DNA from 2 places in the Caulobacter sp. GW821-FHT09B11 genome. Region 1 is predicted to be linked to the other one. Evidence: riboswitches for the same ligand, from Rfam matches in the RefSeq annotation. Region 1 holds a riboswitch; the other holds the start of a gene.

Region 1 (7,557 bases):
GCTCAGCACCACGTCGGGCCGCAGCGCGATCACCTCCTCGGCGCTCTCGTAGGTCATCGGATAGGACTTGGCCCGCTCGGCGATGCTCGATTGCTGCGGATCGCGGGCGTAGTGGCTCAGCGCCGCGATCTGGTCGCGGTCGGCGACCTCGACGAGCACGCCGTCCAGGCAGGGATTGAGGGAGACCAGGCGCGGCTTCTGGATCGGCGCCCAGGGCGCGGACGCCCCAAGGCCGACAGTAAGGCCTGCGCCCAGAGCGACACGCCTGCTGAAACCAGTCAAAATTCCACCCCGCGCTGGGCCTTGAAGCCCTGCTCGAAGGGATGCTTGACCAGGGTCATCTCGGTGACCAGGTCGGCGATCTCCAGCAGTTGCGGCTTGGCGTTGCGGCCGGTCAGGCAGACGTGCTTGTCGTTGGGGCGGGCCTTCAGCGTCTCCACCACCTCGTCGATGTTGAGATAGTCGTAGCGCAGGGCGATGTTGATCTCGTCCAGCAGCACGAAGTCGAGCGTCGGATCGGCGATCATCGCCTTGGACTCTTTCCAGGCGGCCTTGGCGGCGGCGACGTCGCGCTCGCGGTCCTGGGTGTCCCAGGTGAAGCCCTCGCCCATGACGCGGTAGCGAACCTGGTCGGGAAAGCGGCTGAAGAACAGGCGCTCGCCGGTCTTCCACTTGCCCTTGATGAACTGCACCACGCCCACCTGCATGCCCCAGCCCAGCGAGCGGGCGACCATGCCGAAGCCGGCCGAGGATTTGCCCTTGCCGTCGCCGGTGTGAACCAGCAGCAGACCCTTCTCCAGGGTCTTGGTCTTCATCAGCTCTTCGCGCTCGGCCTTGAGGGCGCGCATCGCCTCGGCGTGCTGCTCGTTGGCGTTGTCGCTCATTGCTGGATCTCCAGGGCGGCGGCCAGGCGCGCCCAGTCGGCGTCGAAACCGGGCAGGCCGAACCGTAGCAGGCTCGGGTCGTGATCGAAGGGGCGGGTGAGGATCCCGGCGCGCGCCAGGGCCTCGAAGCGGACGGTTGCGTCGGCCGCACGGGCCAGGCGGAACAGGCTGGTCCCGCCGAGCACCTCGAAACCGGCGCCGACAAGCAGGGCGTCCAGCCGCGCGGCGTCGTCGGCCAGGCTGGCGCGCGTCGCGTCGGCCCAGGCGGCGTCTGGATAGGCGGCCAGGCCCGCGGCCAGGGCCGGGGCGGAGAGGGGCCATTCGCCCAGGGTGTCGCGCAGACGCCTGGCGAGCGCGGGACGGGCGATCACGAAGCCCAGGCGCAGGCCCGCCAGGCCGTAGAACTTGCCGAACGAGCGCAGCACGATCAGCCGCTCATGGCCGGGCGCACCGGCGAAGGCCGCGACCGACAGCGACGGCTGGCACTCGACGAAGGCCTCGTCGACCACCGCGCCGCGCTGGCCCAAAGCCAGCACCGCCTCGGGCGCCAGGCTGCGGCCGTCGGGATTGTTGGGGTTCACCACCACGCAGAGGTCGGCTTCGTCCGGGTCGGCCACGACCTCGGAACCGACGCGCCGCCAGGCGAGCGGATGGCTGGAATAGGTGGGAACCGGCAAGCTCACGCGGCCGCGCGGCAGGAGCTTGGGCAGCAGGCGGATCGCCGTCTCGCTGCCGGGTACGGCGACGACGCGAGCGGAGTCATCGACGCCGAAGGCCCGTGCGGCCACGGCCTCCAGCCGCGCCAGGTCGGCCGGATCGGGCAGTCGGCCCCAGTCCTCGAAGGCCTGGCGCGGAACCGGATAGGGGCGGGGATTGATCCCCGTCGACAGGTCCAGCCACGGCGCGGGCGCGTCAGGAAAACGCACCCGCGCCGCCGCCAGGCGGCCGCCGTGTCCGGAAAGGGACGACGGCGAGCCGTTCATCAGAACTTCGCCCGGACGCCGGCGAAGGCGCCGCGGCCCACCGAGCCGTAGCGGTAGATGGTCTGGTATTCCTTGTCGAAGAGGTTCTCGACGCGGCCGAACACCTCGAAGGTGTCGTTCAGCGGATAGGCGGCCCGCAGGTCGAAGAGGGCGTAGCTCTTCAGGCGGCGGGCGTTGGTGGCGTTGTCGTAGCTCTCGCCCACGTACTGCACCGAGACGCCGGTGGTCAGGCCGCTCTTCCAGTCATAGTCGGCGTTCAGGTTGGCCGTTTCGCCGGCGCGGCGCGGAAGGCGCTTGCCGTTGTTGGCGGCCGAACGGTTGATCGGGTCCATGTTGGTGTAGTTCGCCGTCACCTGCAGCGACGAGGTCACCTCGATGGTGGTCTCCAGCTCCACGCCGCTGGTCTCCGTCTTGGCGAAGTTGGCGTAGCCGCCGTAGTTGGGCGGGGTGTTGTTGGAGACGTAGTCGATCTGGTTGGTGATGTCGCGGTGGAACCAGGTCAGGCCCGCGCGCACCCGGCCGTTCAGTACGCTGTGCTCGACGCCCAGGTCGACGCTTTCCGACTCCTCGGGCTTCAGGTTCGCATCGCCGTAGATGCTGTAGAGCTGGTACAGCGACGGGGCCTTGAAGCCCTCGCCGTAGTTGGCGCGGAACACCGTCACGCCGCCGTTGGGCGAATAGGACGCGCCGGCTTGGTAGACCGTGGCGTCGCCGAAGGCCGAGTGGTCCTCCCGGCGCACGCCGCCGGTCAGGGTCAGGCCTTCGAGCGGCTGGGCGCGCAGGTGCAGGTACAGGCTGTCGGTGCGCGCGGCGTGGCTGTCGGGCTTGGGGTTCGGTTCCCATTCCGACGGCGAGGCGGTGCGGAACCACGAGCGCTCGGTCTCGGCGCCGAAGGTTGCGCGGAGGATCTCGCTGACCTGCCAGGTCCCCTGGTACTCGAAGCGCTTGTTGGTGCCGCGGGCGTCGAAGGTCTTGGGGACCGACGAGCTGGGATCGAAGTTGTCGCGGTCGGTCTGGGTGTAGCCGAAGCCGAGGCGGTTCTTCAGCGCGCCGTCGAAGGCGCTCAGGCGCACGCCGGCGTAGCTGACCAGTTCCTTGGTCTTGCCGTACTCGGGGCTGTCGGCGAAGGCGTAGAGCGGGGCGGGGAAGCCGTCGAACTCGTTCTTCGAGGCGGCGTACGACGTGCGCAGGTCGACGGTGGCCCAGTCGGTGACGTTCAGGTCCAGGCGGCCGCTGACCCCAGCGTTGCGGTAGCCGTCCTTTTCCTTGCCGCCGTACGACTTGCCGAAGGCCGAGACGCCGTCGGTAGTGTAGTAGGCGCCGGCGATCCGCCAGCCGCCCCAGTCGCCGCCGGCGCTGAGCGCGGCGTTGCCGTAGGCGGTGTCGCGCGAGCCGACCTCGGTCGCCAGCTGGGTGGTCAGCGGGCCGCTGGGCGTGGCGGTCAGCAGGTTGACGACGCCGCCGATGGCCTGGCTGCCCCACAGGGTCGACTGCGAGCCGCGCAGCACCTCGATGCGGTTGACGTTGCCGGCCAGCAGGGTGGCGAAGTTGTAGCCGCCGCCGGTCGAGGACGGATCGTTCAGCTTGACGCCGTCGATCAGCACCACGGTCTGGTCGGTCTCGGCGCCGCGGATGCGCAGCTGGGTCGTGCCGCCGACGCCGCCGTTGCGGGTGACGGTGACGCCCGGGGTGCGCGACAGCAGGTCGGAGATCACGACGGCCTGGGCCTTCTTCAGGGCCTCGGCGTCGATCACGGTCATGCTGGTCGAGACTTCCGACAGCTTTTCAGGCTCGCGACCGGCGGTGACCACCACCTGATCGACTTCGGCCACGGCCGTATCGGCGAAAGCCAGGCCAGGCAGGGCCAGGGCGGGAACTGCGGCCGCGAGGGCCAGCAGGGAAACAGGGCGCATGTCATTCCTCCGTGCGCGACAAGAAGGAGCGTGTTCTGGTGAACACGCCCGGACCGAAGCGTCGCCATGCGGGAAGACCCGATCGTACGGCGCACCCCGGCCGGACGAAGGACGACTGCGACAGGCAGGTCTCCTGGCTCGCGGGTCATCGTTGCTGCGCGTCGCCTTCCCAGCTCTTTTCCGAGGAACAGACCCAGTGGCGTGTGACGCGCGAACTCGCCGCTTACAGTTGCGGGGGCAGCCCGGGTTTCACACCCGAGTTCCCTTTTCATCCTCTTTGGGAGGAACCTGTCGCGCCGGCTGGACTATAGGGTGCGCTGCACACCGTCAATCTGGAGTTCCCCGTTGTCACTGACACTCGTTCTGGGCGGCGCGCGTTCGGGTAAGAGCGCCTTCGCGCAAGGGGCGGCCGAGGCGATGGCAGCCGCGGTCGGCGTCCGGCCGGTGATGATCGTCACCGCCCAGGCCTTCGACGCCGAGATGGAGGAGCGCATCGCCCGCCACCAGGCCGATCGCGGCCAGGCCTGGACCACCCTGGAGGCGCCCTTCGATCTCGTTTCCGCCTTGCGCGGCCTGCCGTCGGGCAGCGTGGCGGTGGTCGATTGCCTGACCCTTTGGTTGACCAACCTCATGCTGGCGGAAAAAGATCTCTCGACCGAAGCGGCAGCGCTGGTCGCGGCGGCCTCGGCCGTCGACGGCGAACTCTGGCTGGTGTCCAACGAGGTCGGCTGGGGCGTCGTGCCCGACAACGCCTTGGCCCGCAGGTTCCGCGACGAGGCCGGCCGTCTGCATCAGGCCCTGGCGGCCGTCGCCGACGCCGTTGAACTGGTCGTCGCTGGGCTAAGCCTGCGGATGAAGTGATTCTCGGCGCTCCCGCCCCGATTGCTCAACTTTCGGCGATGCGACGATTGCGCACGCTGACACCGGGGGCGCAGGCATGGTTAAGACCTATTTACACATTCGAATTCACTTAATTCGACGGGCGGGCTGCCATGCGACGGATCCTCATCGCCGAAGACGACATGCTGCTCGGCGGCGTCTACGAGATCCTGCTGGAAGAGGCGGGTTTCGAGGTGCTGTGGAGCCGTGACGGCCAGGAAGCGCTGGAAGCCTTCGAGGCCTTCGCGCCCGACCTGCTGATCACCGACAACGCCATGCCGCGCATGACCGGCGCCGAACTGATCCGTTCGCTCGAAGGGCGGGGGACGCCGGTGCTGATGGTCTCGGCCAGCGATCCGCGCGTGCTGAAGGTCGAGCCCGACCTGTGGCTCGAAAAGCCGGTGACGCCGGCCAGGCTGCTGTCGGCGGTGCGCGCCATGGAGCGCGCCGGCGTTCAGGCCGCGGCCTGAAGTCCCAGCGCGACGGCGGTCGCCAGAAGTCCAAGACCCAGACCCCAGGCCGCGCACAGGGCCAGGGTCGGATGGCGCTGCCACCATCGGGGATGGGGAACGCCGGTGATGGTCTTGTCGGTCATGCGGTCGCCTCGCGTGGTCGTCGACCAACCAACGCGAGACGACCCGCCTTTAGTTCCGTTTAGCCGCCGAAGCCGCGCGAGCCGCCGCCGAAGCCGCCGCGCGAGATGACGCTGCTGCGGCTCTGCACGCGGGTCGGCGCCTCGTAGCGCGAGGGGGCGTCGAAGCTGTCGCTGCGCACCCGGCTGCGGCCCGAGAGATAGTCGCGCGACACCGGATAGCCCGAGCCGCTGTAGTAGGTGCCGTCGCGGTCGCGGTACATCGGCGCGCCGCGATAGCCGCGGTTGTTCATGCCCTCGAGCGCCTGGCCGATGATGAAGCCGGTCAGCAGCGGGGTGAAGAAGCTGCCGCCGCCATTGGCCTGGCTGCGCGGCACGCACTGGTCGACGCCGTAGCGCTCCTCGCAGCTCTGCTGGTCGGAGAACTTGGGCGCGTTCTCGGCGCTGGCCTTCTGGGCTTCGTCATAGGCCGTCTGGCACTGGTCGGCCGTGAAATCGCCCGAGGCCTTGCACTCGTCGAGATTGGCGAAGCTGGAGGCGTCGACCTTCTTGCCCGAGACGGCCGCCGGCGGGTCGCCCCACTGGGTGGCCGAGCCGGGATCGCCGCACGCGGACAGGGTGAAGGCCGAGCCGGCCATCAGGCCCGTCAGGGCCACGGCGCTGGAGCGCTTGCGGCGGCGGGACGGGGCGGGGGAGTGGGCGTTCATGTCCGGCCTCACGAGGTCATGCAGGCGGCGTTCAGCAGGCCGACGGCCAGCGAGATCGAAGCCAGATAGACGCCGGCGGCGACCTCGGCCTTCTCGATCCGGTCGATCAGGTCCTTGAGCACCGTGAACCGCACCAGGGTGAAGGCGGCGATCTGGATGACGGCGGCCAGCAGGGCCCAGGCGGCGAACTCCAGCAGGCTGACGGTGTGGCTGAGCGCGGACGCCAGCGGCAGCACGTAGCCGACCACGGCGCCGCCCAGGGCGATGGCGGCGGCGACGTTGCCCTCGCGGATCAGCTTGGCCTCGTTGTAGGGCGTCACCGCCTGGTAGACGATCTTGAAGATCACCGTGAACACGCCGGCGGCGACGAAGGCCACCAGGAAGGCCAGGGCGCTTTCGCCGAAGGCTTGGACGTCGAACATCTCTAGTTTCCCCTATGGACCTTGGTTCAGGCGCGGAATTCGCCGACTTCGAGCGGCACGCCGATCATGGTTTCGAACGAGACCTCGCGGTCCTCGGTCTCCATCTCGATCGCCAGCAGCAGTTCACGGCCCTCGCCCGGCAGGTCGCGGGCGAACAGCATGCAGGTCTGGAAGATCCGCCGGTCGGGGATCCCGTCCCGGTCGTCGTGCAGGTCTTCCCAGAAGGTCACGGGTTCCTGGCTCTCGGCGTCCTCGCCGAACCAGAAGCGGTGGTACTCGGGCAGGCCGGCGGGCGTGAAGGTGCGGGCGCGCAGGCGCTTGCCCCAGGCGTCGCGATCGGCGCGGCCGCCCGGATAGGCGCTGTCCCAGGGGACGAACAGGGTGACGTCGGTCAGCCGTTGGCCCTCGCGGTCGTCGGACACCGCCTGAAACATCACGTGGTCGTCGGTGTAGAACCGGTGCACGAAGCCGCCGTCCTTCAGGTCCACCAGGCCCTGAGCGGTGATTTCCAGCGTGTCGTGGTCGAGCGGGAACTTGCTGTCGGCGCCGAAGCGCTTCCAGGCCAGAGGGTCCAGCCAGACGGTCCGCCCCAGCGTAACGTTGCGGATGGCGGGCAGGGCCGACTCGGGAGCGGGCTCCTTGCGGCCGAATAAGCGACTGAACATGGCTGGTCCCTGAAAGAACGCTTCCTCATGTACGGCGCCAGCCTGCGCTGTAAAAGGGGCCATGCTCGCTCTCGACGACTGGCCTTCGGCCTCCCATCTTGTATGAAACGGTCAAGATGGCCGGCTAGAGAGGATCACGACCCGATGAGTCAGACGCCCTGGACTGTCCGCTCCCTGAAGGCGGCCCTGGACGAAGCGCCCGGCGTGGGCGCCGACGAGCTGAGCGTGCGGGTGCTGGAAGGCTCCGACCCGATCCTGCTGGCCACCATGCACTGGCAGGGCGACCTCGAGATCTATGTCAGCGTCAGCGACCAGCAGATCGCCGCCTCGGCCCTGCTGTGGCCCGTCGACGAACAGGAAGACCGCCACGCCTTCAACGAATTCCTGCTGAAGGCCCAGAAGCTGGTGCCGCTGTCGAACTTCGGCATCAGCGCCGTCGGCGGCCGCGACTACTACGAGCTGTTCGGCGAGCTTTCGACCACGACCTCGATCGAGGATATCGTCATCGAGCT
Region 2 (7,557 bases), on a different contig from region 1:
CGCCTGGGCGGCCTGCGAATTCGGCTCGACCAGCCGGCCGGCCTTGGCCGTGCGGTCGATCTCGGCGGTCAGGATCGCGCGGCGCTCGTCGGCCGGCGGCAGCGAGGCCAGCAGGCCGCGCCACCCGGCCAGGCCCTCGTCCAGCCGGCCGTCGGCGATCAGGGCCTTGGACAGGTGATAGCGGGCGGAAAGGTCGTTCGGGTCGCGCTTCAGCGCCTCGCTGAACGCCATGCGGGCGTCGGGACCGACCTGGCCGTTGTCGCCGGCCACGAAGGTCTCGCCGAGAGCGGTCCACAGGTCGGCCCGCTGCGGGGCCAGCCGCACGGCGCGGCGCAGGGCCTCGCCGGCCCCGACGGCGTCGCCGCCGGCGATGCGCACCAGGGCGAGGTTGCGATAGAGCTCGGGATCGTTGGGGCGGGTCTTGGCCGCCTGCTCCAGCACCGCGGCGATGCGCGGCGGGTCCAGCGTCGACGGATCGCTCGACTTCCACTCGGCCACCCGACGGGCGAACGGCTGGTCGGCCGCCCCGGGCGCGCCCACCAGTACATAGACCACCACCGCCAGCAGAGCGGCGATCGCGGCGACGGCCACCACCGCGCGACGCGGGCCTTTCCCGTCCTGGGGCCAGTCGGCCGCGCCCTGGTCGGCGGCGGCCAGCAGCCGGCGTCCGGCCTCGGCGCGGGCGGCCTTCAGCTCGCTGTCGGCCAGCAGGCCGCGCTCGGCCAGGTCGTCGATCTCGGAAAGCTGCCTGCGATGCACGGCCAGGGCCGGGTCGTCCCCGGCGGGCGCGAGCCCGTGCGCGGCCCCCCGCAGCACCAGGGCGGCGGCGGCGGCCGAAAGACCAGCGGCGGCGATCCAAAAACCGATCATGGTTCGCTGTTAGCCGCAGATCGACCCGCGCGTCAGTGAAAAAAACACGTAAGGCGCAGATTGAGTCGCGGCGCCCGCCGGGTCCCGGATCAGCGCCCGAGGCCCAACGTCCCACCGCGCCCCCGAAGTCGCCTCCCTCGCCCCTGTGGCGAGGACCCATGCCGGCGACCGCTCAGACCTCGACCAGCCTCGAAAGGCCTGAGCAACTGACCGATGGATCCTGGGCACGAGGCCCAGGAAGGCGATCTGAAGGGCGCCCGCCCCTAAGCCGCCATCGCCGCGACGGCGCGGCGGCGGACGATCTCGGCGGTCTTCTCGTCGCGGGTGTGGGCGATGTAGGCCGCGGCGATCTCGAGATAGGCGCGGGCCACCTGCGGGTCGCCGCCCTCGCCGGTGCGGGCCACGTGCAGGCTGTCCTCGATGTACTGGTCCAGCCGCTGGTTCAGCTTCTCCAGCACCTTGGCGCGGGTCGAGCCGTAGCCGGCTTGGGCCGCGCAGGGCCGCAGGTCCTCGATGAAGGCCAGGGCCGAGGCGGCGCGGCGCACCAGGGCCGCGTCCGGCGCCTCTTCGAGCTTCGGCACGCCCTTGCCGCCGCCCATCTTGCCCATCATCGAGATCGGCCGCAGCGGCAAGGCCAGGCCCAGCTCCTTGTCGGCGGCGTTCATCCGCGTCTCGGCCGCCTGGGCCGCGGCCTGCTTGAACTTGGCCAGGCGCTTGCCCCACGGGCCGTCCTTGGCCACGTCGACCGCCTGTTCGAACTCGGTCAGCTGTTGGGCGATGCGCTGGGCCGAGGCCGCCGCCTCGCGTCCGGCCGCCTCGCCGCCCTCCAGGTCGAAGCCGCGCACGTGCTCGATGCTGGCCTCGATGTCGGCCAGCATCCGCTCGCCGAATTCCTTGACCTCCGACGAGGCCAGGTAGCGGTCGTTGGGACGGTCCATCACCGCCGAGATCACCCGCAGGATCCGCCAGGGCTCGGGCAGGTGCGCCGCCAGCATCTCGAACATCCGCGGCCCGGCGTCGTCGCTGATCGCGCAGGCGTCGCGATAGGCCAGGCGCGCGGCCGCCGCGCGCTCGCCGCTCATCCGGCTGACCCATTCCGACAGTCGCGGCAGGGCGTTGCGGACGATCACCGACAGGTCGAGATAGTCGGCCAGCTCGTCGGCGTCGCAGATCTGGGCGATGGCCTCGTAGTCGGGCCGATCGGCCGCGCGCAGGCCGCGGGCGGCGATCTTGCACAGCTCGTTGAAGACGTCGGGCGCCCCGTTGTCGAGATCCCAGGGATTGCAGCGGGCCGCGCCCTCGGCGACCTGGCGCGGGGCCTCGACCTTCAGCGCCTTCCACAGCAGGGCCAGCGCCCGGCGCGGGAACTGCGGCAGGCCTTCAGGCCGCGGCTGGCACAGGGGCGCGATGGGGGAAAGAATGGTGTTGCGGACGTAGCGGTCGGCGGTCTCGTCCTCGACCATGGCCCGCACGGTCGCCAGCGCCCCCTGCCCGCCGGCGTTGGCCAGGGCGAGCTCCAGACTGCGCAGAGCCGCATCGGGCGCGGTCTCGACCAGCGTCCTGAGGATCTGCAGTTTGTGCGCGGCGATTGCGGGCATCGATCTCCGCCGGGGACGGGGGATGTCCAGGCAGCGTCAACCATGTTGCCAACGAGGTTAAGACTTTCCGAAACCGCTGCTTTTTCAACGCCGCAAGGCGGGGCGAAGTGTCGCGGCGCTGAAAGCTCCACCTTGACGACAGCGCGCTATCGCCTGAGTGGCGCGCGGCGGCCTCAACCCTCGGCGCGCGGCAGCGACAGCACCACCCGCAGCCCCCCGAGGGGCGAATCGTCCAGCGTCACCGAACCGCCATAGGCCCGCGCCAGTTCGTCGACGATCGACAGGCCAAGCCCGGTGCCCGGCGTGTGCTCGTCCATCCGCTGGCCGCGCTTCAGCGCCTGGGCCCGCTGCTCGGCCGGAATGCCCGGGCCGTCGTCGTCGACGGTCAGCAGCATGCGGCCCTCGCCGTCCGCCTTGGCCTCGGCGCGAATGCGGGCCTTCGACCACTTGCCGGCGTTCTCCATGACGTTGCCGGCCAGCTCCATGAAGTCCTGCCGCTCGCCCTGGAAGCACAGGTCTTCCGGACAGCGCCAGTCGATCTCCACGCCCCGCCCGTCAGCCTTGTCCTGGAAGATCCGCTCCAGGGTCACGGCCAGTTCGTCGAGGATCGGCTCCACCGGCGTGCGCTCGCCGCTGGTCTGCGAGCGCGCCGCCGCCCGCGCCCGGCGCAGGTGGTGGTCGACCTGCTCGCGCATGGTCTGGGCCTGGCGCTCGACGACTTCCGCCAGCGCCCCGCCCTGCTGGCTGGCCTCGGTCAGCATCACCGACAGCGGCGTCTTCAGGGCGTGGGCCAGGTTGCCGACGTGGGTGCGCTGGCGCTCGACGACTTCCTGGTTGTGCGCCAGCAGGCCGTTCAGCTCGCCGGCCAGCGGCTCCAGCTCTTCCGGATAGGGCCCGACCAGTCTTTCCGCCTTGCCGCTGCGCACCCCGGCGATCTCGCGACGCAGGCGGAAGATCGGCTGCAGGCCAAAGCGCACCTGGACGACGATGGCCACGATCAGGCCCACGCCCAGCAGCAGCAGGGCTAAGGCCGTGATCCGGCCGAAGCGGTCGGCGTCGTCGTCGATCGGGGAGCGATCCTCGGCGGCGATGAACACCACCGGCGCCGGATGCCCCGGCAGCCGCGTCAGGATCGCCGCCGCCCGCAGCGGCTTGTCCTGCGGCCCGCGCATGTCGAAGTAGAGGGTCTTGCCCGGATCGGCGGTCAGCCGGTCGATCTGGGCGGTGGACAGCATCAGGTCGCTGTCGAACAGCGAGCGCGAACGCTCGATCGCCGAGAGCCCGCCGCCGCTCTTCTGGGCGAAGATCGCCCAGTAGCGGCCGGAATAGGCCCGCGTGGCGCGGATGTCGGTCAGGAACGGCGCCTTGACCACCCCGTCCTCCACCGTCGAGCCGGCATAGAGGTCGTCGGTCAGCACCGCCAGCGACTGGTCGAAGCGGCGGATGGCGGCGTCGCGGAACTGGGCGGTCAGGAAGGCCCCGGCCGCCAGCAGCACGAACAGCGTCCAGATCGCCGCCAGCAGCACCAGCCGCCGGACGAGCGAGCGCTTGCGGAAGTCGAGCATCAAGCCTCGCCCCCGCGCGCGGTCACCCCGCGGTCTCGCCTTCCAGCGGGATCAGGCGGTAGCCGAGGCCCCGCACCGTCTCGATGCGGTCGGCGCCCAGCTTCTTGCGCAGCCGGCCGATGAACACCTCGATGGTGTTGCTGTCGCGGTCGAAATCCTGGTCGTACAGGTGCTCGACCAGCTCGGTGCGGCCGATCACCCGGCCCTGGTGCATCATCATGTAGTGCAGCAGGCGGTATTCCAGCGAGGTCAGGCGCAGCGGCTCGCCGTTGACGCTGGCCCGCGCCGCGCGCGGATCCAGGCGCAGGCCGCCGCAGGTCAGGCTCGGCGCGGCGTGGCCGGCCGAGCGCCGCAGCAGCGCCCGCAGGCGCGCCAGCAGCTCTTCGGTGTGGAAAGGCTTGGTCAGGTAGTCGTCGGCCCCGGCGTCGAAGCCGGCGACCTTTTCGCTCCAGGCGCCGCGGGCGGTCAGGATCAGCACCGGCGTGGCGACATTGCCGCGCCGCCAGCGCTCCAGCACCGACACCCCGTCCACCTTGGGCAAGCCGAGGTCCAGGATCACCGCGTCATAGGGCTCGGTCTCGCCCAGGAACTGGGCTTCCTCGCCATCGGCGGCGTGGTCGACGGCGTAACCCGCGTCGGAGAGGGCCAGCTTCAGCTGGCGCGACAGGTCGGGATCGTCTTCGACGAGCAGGATGCGCATGTCTCGAGGAACTCCCTAGAGCCTGTCCGGTTCGGACGGTCCCGTCCGAACCGGATAAACAGGCTCGCAAGCAAAAGGTAGAGCGTGACGAACGCCGAAATCGCTCATGGTCTCAGCCGTCACGCTCTACCCGCCGCTGAGGATGCGGCCGCTCTCGGCGTCGACGATGAAGTCGATTCGGCGGCCGTCCGTGGTCGCCCAGCGGATGCGATAGTTGCGCCCCTCCAGCCCTGCGTCGAGCAGGCGGCCGGGGGTGCGGCGGGCGATATTGTCGATGACCGCGCTCAGCGGCACCAGGCGGCCCGACTGCACGCCGCCACGCGCCTGGTCCTGCCGGGCGCGCCAGTCGGCGCCCAGCGAGTCCGGGCCGCGCTGGGCCAGAGCCGCGCCCGGAAGGGCGGCGACGATGGCGGCTGCGGCGAGTATGGCGCGGATCGGCTTCATGTCGTCCGGTTTAGAGGAGCACGGCTGAATGGAGACTGAACGCGGGGTTTATGAACGGTGTGCGACGTCCTGTCACGGTCCAAGGCCCCGCCCGACCACAATCTAAAATCACATAAAGATATCTTTATGTCCTTGTTGACAATGCCGGCCGACCCAGGCTTGATAAGCGGGTCGTGGTCTGCGGACGTTTTGCGTCCAAAGCTAAGAGGGAAGCCGGTGTGAAACCGGCGCTGCCCCCGCAACTGTGAGCGGCGAGCGGCCGTCCGATACGTGTCACTGATGCGCCGAACTCGACTCGGTGGCGCATCGGGAAGGCCAGGACGGCGGCGTCGACCCGCGAGCCAGGAGACCTGCCTCGACAGATAACGTCCTCCGGCGGGGTGCCCGGTCTGGTCGCTAGTCCAGGCGCGGGTCGGCCAGCCCGTTCGCGCGCCTATGCCTGCGCCCCGTCCAGCCTCCGTCACCATCGAGACAGAGGCTATGAAATGACCGTCACCGTCGCCGCCCTCGGCTTTCCCCGCATCGGCCCGCAGCGCCGCCTGAAGACCGCCCTCGAAGCCCACTGGGCCGGCCGTCTCGACGCCGAAGGGCTGGAGACCGAAGCCGCCGCCCTGCGCGCCCTGGCCTGGCGCCGCCAGGCCGACCTCGGGGTCGACCACGTCCCCAGCGGCGACTTCTCGCTCTACGACCACGTGCTCGACACCGCCGTCATGGTCGGCGCCGTCCCGGCCGTCTACGGCTGGACCGGCGGTCCGATGGACCTGCCGCTCTACTTCGCCATGGCCAGAGGGACGCAAGGTGGCGGAACGCAGGGCAGAGAAACCTGCGACCACGGCTGTTCGCACGAAGCCTCCGGGACCGGCTTGCCGGCCATGGAGATGACCAAGTGGTTCGACACCAACTACCACTACCTCGCGCCTGAACTGGCCCCCGGCCAGGCCTTCACCCTGGCCTCGACCAAGGTCGTCGACGCCTTCCTCGAGGCCAAGGCCCGGGGGATCCACACCCGCCCGGTGATCCTCGGCCCCGTCACCTTCCTCAAGCTGGCCAAGTCGAAGGCGAAGGACTTCCAGCCCCTCTCCCTGCTGTCGGCCCTGCTGCCGGTCTACGCCGAGCTGCTCCAGCGCCTGGCCGCCGCCGGCGCCGACTGGGTGCAGGTCGACGAGCCCTGCCTGGCGCTCGACCTCACCGACTTCGAGCGCGCCGAGATCCGCCGCGCCTACGGCGCCCTGACCCACGCCGCCCCGCGCATCAGCATTCTTCTCGCCAGCTATTTCGGGACCTATGGTGACAACCTCGCCACCGCCGCCAACCTGCCGGTCGAGGGCCTGCACCTGGATCTGGTCCGCGCTCCGCAGGACCTGGACGCTGTCCTCGCCCTGGCCCGCGACAGCCTCGTCCTGTCGCTCGGCGTCGTCGACGGCCGCAACGTCTGGCGCGCCGACCTGGAAGCCATCCTCGACCGCGTCGAGCCCGTCGTCTCCGCCCGCGGCCCCGACCGCGTGATCCTGGCTCCGTCCTGCTCGCTGCTGCACACCCCGCTCGACCTCTCGATCGAGACCGGCCTCGACCCGCGGGTCAGCCAGTGGCTGGCCTTCGCCGTCCAGAAGCTGGAGGAGCTGTCAGTGCTGGCCAAGGCCCTCAACCAGGGCCGCGCCGCCGTCCGCGACCAGCTCGCCGCCTCCAGCGCCGCCGTCGCCTCGCGCAAGACCTCGCCGCTGATCCACGACGCCGCCGTCCAGGCCCGCGCCGCCGCGCTGACACCGGCCGACGCCGCCCGCGCCACGCCCTTCGCCGAGCGCATCGCCCTGCAGCAGGCCAGACTCTCCCTGCCGCCCCTGCCGACCACCACCATCGGCTCATTCCCGCAGACCGCCGCCGTCCGCCAGGCCCGCGCCGCCCACGCCAAGGGCGCGCTGCCCGACGCCGACTACGAGGCCTTCCTGCGCGCCGAGACCGCCCGCGCGGTGGCCTGGCAGCAGGAGATCGGCCTCGACGTGCTGGTCCACGGCGAGTTCGAGCGCAACGACATGGTGCAGTATTTCGGCGAGCGCCTGACGGGCTTCACCTTCACCAAGCACGCCTGGGTCCAGTCCTACGGCTCGCGCTGCGTGCGACCGCCGATCCTCTACGGCGACGTCTCGCGCCCCGCGCCGATGACGGTGGAGTGGTGGCGTTACGCCCAGGGCCTCACCGCCCGCCCCATGAAGGGCATGCTGACCGGCCCGGTCACCATCCTGCAGTGGTCGTTCGTCCGCGACGACATCCCCCGCTCGGAAACCTGCCGCCAGATCGCCCTGGCCGTCCGCGACGAGGTCGTCGACCTCGAAGCCGCGGGCGCCGCGATCATCCAGATCGACGAGGCCGCCCTGCGCGAGGG

Evidence for each region. Region 1 has a riboswitch for cobalamin ahead of AC07N1_RS16585 (TonB-dependent receptor plug domain-containing protein). Riboswitches for the same ligand answer to the same signal wherever they lie in the genome.
Region 2: it holds a riboswitch for cobalamin, as region 1 does, so the genes downstream of both, metE (5-methyltetrahydropteroyltriglutamate--homocysteine S-methyltransferase) here and AC07N1_RS16585 (TonB-dependent receptor plug domain-containing protein) in region 1, are expected to answer to the same signal.

The regions. Positions count from the first base shown of each region.
Region 1 is NZ_JBWKPK010000022.1:11,146-18,702, reverse strand. It holds gene AC07N1_RS16600 (ABC transporter substrate-binding protein) at 1-282, opposite strand, end outside; gene cobO (cob(I)yrinic acid a,c-diamide adenosyltransferase) at 279-884, opposite strand; gene cobD (threonine-phosphate decarboxylase CobD) at 881-1,867, opposite strand; gene AC07N1_RS16585 (TonB-dependent receptor plug domain-containing protein) at 1,867-3,780, opposite strand; cobalamin riboswitch at 3,887-4,087, opposite strand; gene cobU (bifunctional adenosylcobinamide kinase/adenosylcobinamide-phosphate guanylyltransferase) at 4,126-4,641, shown strand; gene AC07N1_RS16575 (response regulator transcription factor) at 4,773-5,129, shown strand; gene AC07N1_RS16570 (hypothetical protein) at 5,114-5,254, opposite strand; gene AC07N1_RS16565 (DUF1190 domain-containing protein) at 5,314-5,958, opposite strand; gene AC07N1_RS16560 (DUF350 domain-containing protein) at 5,967-6,380, opposite strand; gene AC07N1_RS16555 (YjfK family protein) at 6,407-7,045, opposite strand; gene AC07N1_RS16550 (YjfI family protein) at 7,190-7,557, shown strand, end outside.
Region 2 is NZ_JBWKPK010000031.1:21,949-29,505, forward strand. It holds gene ccmI (c-type cytochrome biogenesis protein CcmI) at 1-870, opposite strand, end outside; gene AC07N1_RS20235 (hypothetical protein) at 1,134-2,468, opposite strand; gene AC07N1_RS20240 (sensor histidine kinase) at 2,642-4,033, opposite strand; gene AC07N1_RS20245 (response regulator transcription factor) at 4,056-4,733, opposite strand; gene AC07N1_RS20250 (PepSY domain-containing protein) at 4,860-5,177, opposite strand; cobalamin riboswitch at 5,335-5,549, shown strand; gene metE (5-methyltetrahydropteroyltriglutamate--homocysteine S-methyltransferase) at 5,663-7,557, shown strand, end outside.